Roseibium sp. Sym1: one gene and its partner. The protein of the gene in region 1 interacts with the protein of each later gene in a pairwise test. Links are inferred from orthologs where the notes say so. Each region holds a gene or a part of one and is shown on either strand. Other genes may lie near its edges.

Region 1 (4,198 bases):
ACGGCTGCATTCCGCAAAATTGAAAACAGCAACCTGGGGCGTGCGACGTACTTTCCCCGCTCAGGAGACGTCCGGACCGAAGGCCGCTGCGGCCGCAAGCCCACCCTTGTCGACCTGACCGACCTGCCGGAAGGCAGGGGCTTCGACAATCTCGAAACTGCCCGGATCTTCGAACAGCTTGACCAGGACCGCGTGATTCATCTTGTGACCGCCCTTGTAGGAGCGGTAAAGACCGAGGATCGGCAGACCGGCCAGGGCGAGATCGCCGACCGCGTCCAGCGCCTTGTGACGCGCGAATTCATCCGGCCAACGGGTGCCTTCCGGATTCAGGACCTTGTCCTCGGCAATCGCCACGGAATTCTCCAGCGACGAGCCGAGCGCAAACCCCATCTTCCAGAGCTGCTCGACATCCTTTACGTAACCAAAGGTGCGCGCGCGCGCGAGTTCATCCCGGAAAACACCGGGGGTCATGTCGTCGGTAAATTGCTGGCGGCCGATCAGTGGCGTGTCGAAATCGATGGTGATGTCGAACTTCGTGCCCTGATAGGGATGCAGCTCGCACCAGGCGCTGCCATTGTCGACGCGCACGGTCTTCTTGATCTTGAGATACCGGCGGCCACGATCCAGCTTCTTCAGGCCGACCTGCTCGATCGCCTCGACAAAAACGGCACTGCTGCCGTCCATGATCGGCATTTCCGGTCCGTCGATCTCGACGATCAGATTGTCGACCCCCATGCCGAACAGGGCAGCCATGAGGTGTTCGACGGTGGCAACGCCGTCTTTTGCAGGATCGCCCAGGACCGTGCAAAGTGCTGTCTGCGTGACCTTGTTCCAGAGTGCAGGAAGTTCAGCGGAGTCTTCCTGGTCGGTGCGGGTGAACACAATCCCCACACCAGCTTCGGCAGGTACCAAGGTGATCGACGCCGGTTTGCCCGAATGAACGCCCACTCCGGTCAGGGTCACCTGATCGGCAAGCGTTGTCTGTCGGTCAACATGTGTGGTCATAAAGCCCTGCCCTTCCGCTGAACGGGGCGTAAATGTCCGTGGATTCGAGGAAACGAGGTTACGGACTTTTAACGATCCCGCGTTGGCTGGAACATAGTCCCGTTCCTTCGGCGAGCGAAATAAAGCTTTATTACGGTTTGTAACGATTCACAGGCAGGCAAGGGATTGAAGAATAACAGGAAATCAGTGCCGTTACGGAAACAGCCCGAAGCGTGAGCTTCGGGCTGCGGCGATCAGGGAAGAAGATCGCGTCTCGAATCAGTTGGCCTGGCGGCGCAGGAACGCCGGAATTTCCAACTGCTCGTCATCGCTTGCGCTGACCGGCTTGGGTGCGGCGCGGCCGGTACCGTCCAGCTGGCCCGTAGCCCCTTGCGCGGCAGGGCGCTGCTGCGGCGCACGCGGCGCGGGCTGCTGCATCTGCGGTGCCGGACGGGCAACGGGTGCGGACACCTCCTGCTCGTCTTCCTCCTCACGGCGGCCCAGGCCGCTGGCGAGCCGGCGCAGAAGCCCCATCGGACGACGATCCTCGTCATCGTGGTCCTCTTCGTCATATCCGGCAACCGGGGCTGCCGTTTGCGGCTGCGCAGGTGCGGCAGGCTGCTGTGCTCCGGCCGTCGTCTGCTGGGCCCGGATCTCCCGCTGCGCGATCGGCGGAAAATCTTCCACCCTCGGCATGCGCGGCGACGGCGAATGCTCTTCGGCGACCGGCGGGATGTAAGGCTGGCTGACCGGTGCGTCCTCGACCTGCTTGGCCGGGGTTTCATCCTCGATGTCCATCATCGGACCCTTGGCAGCCAGTGCGCTGCTAGAGGGTTGCACCCGCTTGATTTCCACATCCGGATCGCTGGCAACGGAAACCGGCTGCGGGTCCGGAATGGCGAGTTCCTTCTCGAGGTTGGCGACGGCCTTGGCGGCCGCGTCCTGCGCGTTGGCCTTTTCGAGAGCCGGTACCGGCTTCGTCGTGGCGATTTCAGGTGTCCGCGGAACTGCCTGTGTTTCCGGCTTCAGAGGCTGTGCTGCAGAGGCTGGAAACGGAGCGGCCGCAAGACCTTCCTCCCTGTCAATGCCGGTGGCAACGACAGAGACGCGGATGATACCGTCCAGGGTTTCGTCGAAGGTCGCGCCCAGGATGATGTTGGCATCGGCATCCACTTCCTCGCGGATGCGGGTCGCAGCTTCGTCGACCTCGAACAGCGTCAGATCGTTGCCGCCGGTGATCGAGATCAGGAGGCCCTTGGCACCCTTCATGGAGGATTCGTCGAGCAGCGGATTTGCAATGGCCGCTTCGGCCGCCTGCTGCGCGCGCTTCTCGCCACTGGCTTCGCCGGTGCCCATCATCGCCTTGCCCATGCCACGCATCACGGAGCGGACGTCGGCAAAGTCGAGGTTGATGAGACCTTCCTTCACCATCAGGTCGGTGATGCAGGCAACGCCCGAATACAGCACCTGGTCGGCCATCGCGAAGGCATCCGCGAACGTCGTCTGTGCATTTGCAATCCGGAACAGGTTCTGGTTCGGAATGACGATCAGCGTATCGACATTGCGCTGCAGCTCGTCGATGCCGCTGTCGGCGATCCGCATGCGGCGGGCGCCTTCGAACTGGAACGGCTTCGTCACCACGCCGACGGTCAGGATGCCCTGCTCGCGCGCGGCCCGGGCGATGACCGGGGCCGCACCGGTGCCGGTGCCCCCGCCCATGCCGGCGGTGATGAACACCATGTGCGAACCGGACAGGTGGTCGTTGATTTCGTCGATCACTTCCTCGGCCGCGGCAGAGCCGACTTCTGGCTGAGACCCGGCGCCGAGACCTTCCGTGACGGCGACGCCCATCTGGACGAGCCGGTCGGACTGGTTCATCGCCAGTGCCTGGGCATCCGTGTTGGCGCAAACGAAGTCGCACCCCTGGAGGCCTGCAGTGATCATGTTATTGACGGCGTTTCCGCCCGCGCCGCCGACGCCGAAGACCGTAATGCGCGGCTTCAGCTCCTGAATGTCGGGCATCTTCAGGTTGATGGTCATATTATCCTCGCGACCCACTGGCGCCCCCGATACGGGAGAACCCTCTTCTTCCCTAAGTTCCTCTGCCGAGATCGGCAGCTCAATTTCCTGGATGTCGTCTTCTTGGCTCATGTCGTCAGAAGCTTTCCCTGATCCATTGGCCCACACGGGCCAGGTAACCAGATTGCCCGCCCCACCCCGACCGACGGTTCTTGTGTTCGAACTGTTCGATCTGGGCGACCTGCGGATAAATCAAGAGACCAACCGCGGCGGCGAATGCCGGACCCTTGGCGGCCTCGGGAAGACCGGCGACGCCTAGTGGCCGGCCAAGACGGACGTTGCGCCCCAGGATGTGACGCGCAACTTCTCCAAGACCCGTGAGCTGACTTGCACCCCCGGTCAGCACGATCTGCTTGCCCACGCGTCCGGCAAATCCGGACGCCGTCAGCCGATCTCTCACGAGTTCGAGGATTTCTTCCACGCGCGGACGGATGACCCGGGTCAGCGCCGAGCGCGGGATCTGGTTGGGCAGGTCGCTGTCGCTTTCCAGCGGCGGCACCGTGAGCAGGTCACGGTCGTCCGAACTGGAGGCCAGCGGCGAGCCATAAAGGGTTTTCAGGCGTTCCGCGTCCTGGAGACGGGTCGCAAAGGCACGCGCGATATCCATGGTGACGTGATTGCCGCCCACGGCGATCGCATCGAGATGCACCATGTGGCCGTCGACAAAGACCGACAGCGTGGTGGTGCCGCCTCCCATGTCGATACAGGCCACACCCAGCTCGGCCTCGTCGTCGACAATCGTCGACAGGCCGCTGGCAAAGGGTGTTGCCACCATGGTCTCGACATGCAGATGGCCACGGTTGATGCACAGTTCCAGATTGCGGACCGGCGGGACTTCCGCGGACACCACCTGCATCTCCACGCCGAGCTTGTGCCCCATCATGCCGCGCGGATCGCGAATGCCCCGGCTTCCGTCCAGCGAATAGGAGATCGGCAGCGCGTGCGTCACCGCCCGGCCCTCGGTGACCGAATGGCTGGACCCGGCGGACAGGACACGCTGGATATCGGCTTCCGACACGCTGTCACCGGCGAGCGGCACGTTGGCGCTGTAGATCTCGCTCTGCAGCCGGCCGCAGCTGACATTGGCGATCAGCGACTCGACCGTGACGCCGGCCATGCGCTCCGCGCTGTCGAC
Region 2 (3,901 bases), 1.6 Mb from region 1 along the record:
AAGGTCAAGTCGTTCGACGCGAGCGAAGCGAAGAAGGTTCCCGGTGTCGTCAACGTGCTCGAGATCCCGGCGGGGGTCGCGGTCATTGCAACCTCCACCTGGCCCGCGATCAAGGGGCGGGGGCTGCTCGGGATCGAGTGGGATGACAGCGAGGCCGAGACCCGCTCCAGCGATGCGATGATCGCGGAGCTGAAGGACATGACCGGCAAACCCGGCCTCAAGGTGCGCGAGGACGGCGATGTCGATGCGGCCCTGGCCGCCTCGGACCGGGTCATCGAAGCGGATTTCGAGTTCCCGTTCCTGGCCCACGGCGCCATGGAGCCGCTGGACATCGCGATGATGTTCGATGGGGAAACGGCCGAATTCTGGTTCGGCTCGCAGATCCAGACCATCGACCACAATGTCGCCGCCACGGTGCTGGGCATTCCGTTCGAGAAGGTCAGGATCAACACGCTGTGGGCCGGTGGCTCGTTCGGCCGGCGGGCACAGGCCGATGCCCATCCGGTGGTGGAAATCACCACGCTGGCCAAGGCGATGCAGGCGGCCGGCATGGAACCGGCGCCCGTGAAGATCGTCTGGACCCGCGAGGATGACATGGCCGGTGGCTATTATCGTCCGATGTCGGCGCACAAGATCAGGGCCGGTCTCGACGCGGACGGCAACGTGACGGCGTTCAAGTACAACATCGCCGCCAAGTCGATCATCAAGGGCACGCCGTTCGAGGCGATGCTGATGAAGGACGGCGTCGACCACAACATGACCGAGGGCGCGCATGACACGACCTACGCGTTCCCGCTCATGAACATGGACCAGGCTTACCAGGAGACCAAGGTTCCGGTGCTGTGGTGGCGGTCCGTCGGGCACACCCACACGGCCTATGTCATGGAAACCATGATCGACCGTCTCGCGAAGGAAGCCGGCAAGGATCCCGTCGCCTACCGACTGGAAATGATCAAGGACGATCCGCGCAAGGTGGGTGTCCTGAAGCTGGCGGCGGAGAAGGCCGGCTGGGACACGCCGGCGCCCGAAGGCCGTTACCGCGGTGTTGCCGTGCACAAGTCCTTCGGCTCCTACGTGGCGGAAGTCGCGGAAATCTCCTTCCGCGACGACGGCACCGTGAAGGTGGAGAAGGTGACGGCGGCGGTCGATTGCGGCACCCCGATCAACCCGGACAACATCCGGGCCCAGGTCGAGGGCGGCATCGGATACGGTCTGGGGGCGGTCCTGCGCAACCAGGTCACGCTGGCAGACGGGGTGGTCGAGGAGACCAACTTCGACACCTACGAGCCGATCCGCATGTCCGACATGCCCGAGGTCGAGGTGCATATCGTGGCGTCGAACGAGGCTCCGAGCGGCATTGGAGAGCCGGGCACCCCGCCGATCGGCCCGGCGGTCGCCAATGCCATCGCCGCGGCCAGGGGCGAGTGGATCACCACGCTGCCGCTGGCTAAAAACGGGCTGGTGTGACGAAACAGCACCCGCAATGCAGAAAGGCCGCCTCCGGGCGGCCTTTTTTGTTGTCGGTTCGCGGTATCCGGTTGCCGGGCGGTCCGGTCAGGAGGCGGCCAGCGCCTCCCGGTCCTTCTTGCGCATGCGTTCGGACGCCGATTTCAGCTGGCCGCAGGCGGCGAAGATGTCGCGGCCGCGCGGCGTGCGGATCGGCGAGGCGTAGCCGGCCCGGTTGACGATGTCGGCGAATTCCTCGATGCGCTCCCAGTCGGAACATTCATATTCGGAACCCGGCCACGGGTTGAACGGGATCAGGTTGATCTTGGCCGGAATGCCCTTCAGGAGGCGGACCAGATCAAGCGCATCCTGGTTGCTGTCATTGACGCCCTTCAGCATCACGTATTCGAAGGTGATGCGCTTGGCGTTCGAGAGGCCCGGATATTGCCGGCAGGCGTCGAGCAGGGCCTCTAGGTTCCATTTCTTGTTGATCGGCACCAGCACGTCGCGCAGCGCGTCGTTGACCGCGTGCAGCGAGATCGCCAGCATGCAGCCGATTTCATCACCAGTGCGGAAAATTTCGGGGACTACGCCCGAGGTCGACAGGGTGATGCGGCGCTTGGACAGGGACAGGCCGTCGCCGTCGGAGGCGATCAGCAGTGCCTGCTTGACATTGTCGAAATTGTAGAGCGGCTCGCCCATGCCCATCATGACGATGTTGGAGACCAGCCGGCCTTCGGACGGGACAATGGCGCCCTGGGGCGTATCGGCGTCCGGGAAATCGCCCAGGCGGTCGCGCGCCATCAGGATCTGGGACAGGATTTCCTCCGCCGTCAGGTTCCGGACCAGCTTCTGGGTGCCGGTGTGGCAGAAGGTGCAGGTGAGGGTGCAGCCGACCTGGCTGGAAACACAGAGCGTGCCCCGGCCTTCTTCCGGAATGTAGACGGTCTCGACTTCCACCGGACGGCCGGCGCCGCGCGGCGGAAAGCGGAACAGCCATTTGCGCGTGCCGTCGACCGAGATCTGCTCGTCAACGATCTCTGGGCGGGCGATGCTAAAGTGATCGTCCAGTTTCTGCCGAAGGTCCTTGGCGATGTTGGTCATCTGCGAGAAGTCGGAAACGCCGCGCACATAGAGCCAGTGCCAGAGCTGCGAGGCGCGCATGCGCCATTGCTTCTGCGGCACGCCGATGGTGCCGAGCGCCTCGCCCAGCTCTTCCCGGGTCAGACCGACCAGAGTCGGTTTGTCCTCGCCGGAGGCGAGCGGCGCCGCAGCGGCTGAAACGGTGGGCGCGTTCGGATTGTCCCGCGCGATGTCGAGTGTAATCGCCATGTCGTGATCCGTTGTCTCATCCGGCGCAGGCAATGGCGCTCATCCAGAAACGCGGCTGCCGGGTTCCCTGAACGGCAGGGAAGACTTCAAGCGCTCCCAAAACCACAATCGGACGAAAAAATCAAGTTTTCGGGTGTGCAGGGGAGCCATGCGCCGACCGGACGCCAAAAGCCCGGCCGGGCGGTGATACGCCCTGCCGGGTTGAAGGAAGGTGCCGAAGAAGACGGGAAGCCGCCTGTCAGCGGCAGGCGCCGGCTGCAGTGTCGATGGCAGCCGTCACGCCGGACAGCGAGAACTTGTAGGTCGTCCGGGTGCCGCGGCTGGATTCGCCGTTGACCGTCATTTCGCGGCCGGCCTTCATGGCCCCGACCAGCTGCGCCTCGGTTGCGGCATTCTCCACCCAGGCTCCGTCATTGTTGGTGAACAGCGTGAAGGCCTTGCCGTCCACATCGACGGTGACGGACGACTTGTCCTTGAACGGATAGCCGACGAGAAGGCTGGGTTCGGAGCTGACGCCCTCCGCCGGGCGGGAGGTTACGAAGAAGAAGACGTCTCCGTGATTGCGGTCGCCCGGAAGCATGGTGGTCGGTTTCGTCAGCGCATAACAGACCTTGCCGCTTCCACCGGTCAGAGCATAGGCCGCCCAATCCTTGTGTTGTTTCAGAAGCGTCGGGGTTTGCGCGAAAGCCACTGCACTCGAAACAGCAAGACCTGCGAGGGCCAGAACCAGCGATTTTGCTTTCATCATCTCCACACCGTTTGGATTAGAGTTTCCGTCAAATTTAATTCAATAGCCGTCTGGCATATAAACCTTGCTTTAATGATAACTTAAAGCGGGTTACGAAAGGGTTGAAGCCCGGCAACCGATATTTGTGTCTTCGACGTCCATGTTGTCCAAACGCTGTTACGGTTAAACGCGGCGACAGTGTGGCAGAGCCCCTGTGCCCCCTTTCGAAATGTGCCGAACCTGCTAAAGATTAGGTCGGGACACCGAATGTCCAATCGACATGAACCATGAAGGCACGATGTTCTACCACGACAAAACCGGTCGGCTTTTTCACCTTCGCAAGCTTTCTCCCGGGATCACGCTGATCCGGGGAATGGCAGGGAGTTGAGCGGCTCT

Evidence for each region. Proteins that work in one complex are often made in the same cells at the same time.
Region 2: the proteins of ftsZ (region 1) and rlmN interact in binary tests that used the Escherichia coli proteins (3 or more experiments, as listed by UniProt). The link is inferred for Roseibium sp. Sym1 from one-to-one orthologs.

What each region holds. Positions count from the first base shown.
Region 1 is NZ_CP114786.1:3,749,144-3,753,341, reverse strand. What follows is about bases 645-3,616. They hold ftsZ (cell division protein FtsZ), read right to left. Parts: upstream 3,025-3,616; coding sequence 1,264-3,024; downstream 645-1,263. Other genes in these bases: ftsA (cell division protein FtsA), read right to left, coding at 3,140-3,616; lpxC (UDP-3-O-acyl-N-acetylglucosamine deacetylase), read right to left, coding at 645-1,005. In the rest of the region: more of lpxC, read right to left, coding at 61-644; more of ftsA, read right to left, coding at 3,617-4,198. UniProt on the Escherichia coli protein: Essential cell division protein that forms a contractile ring structure (Z ring) at the future cell division site. The regulation of the ring assembly controls the timing and the location of cell division.
Region 2 is NZ_CP114786.1:2,150,324-2,154,224, forward strand. What follows is about bases 667-3,612. They hold rlmN (23S rRNA (adenine(2503)-C(2))-methyltransferase RlmN), read right to left. Parts: upstream 2,779-3,612; coding sequence 1,555-2,778; downstream 667-1,554. Other genes in these bases: O6760_RS09845 (xanthine dehydrogenase family protein molybdopterin-binding subunit), read left to right, coding at 667-1,467; O6760_RS09855 (invasion associated locus B family protein), read right to left, coding at 3,017-3,526. Outside these bases: more of O6760_RS09845, read left to right, coding at 1-666; O6760_RS09860 (sigma-70 family RNA polymerase sigma factor), read left to right, coding at 3,901-3,901.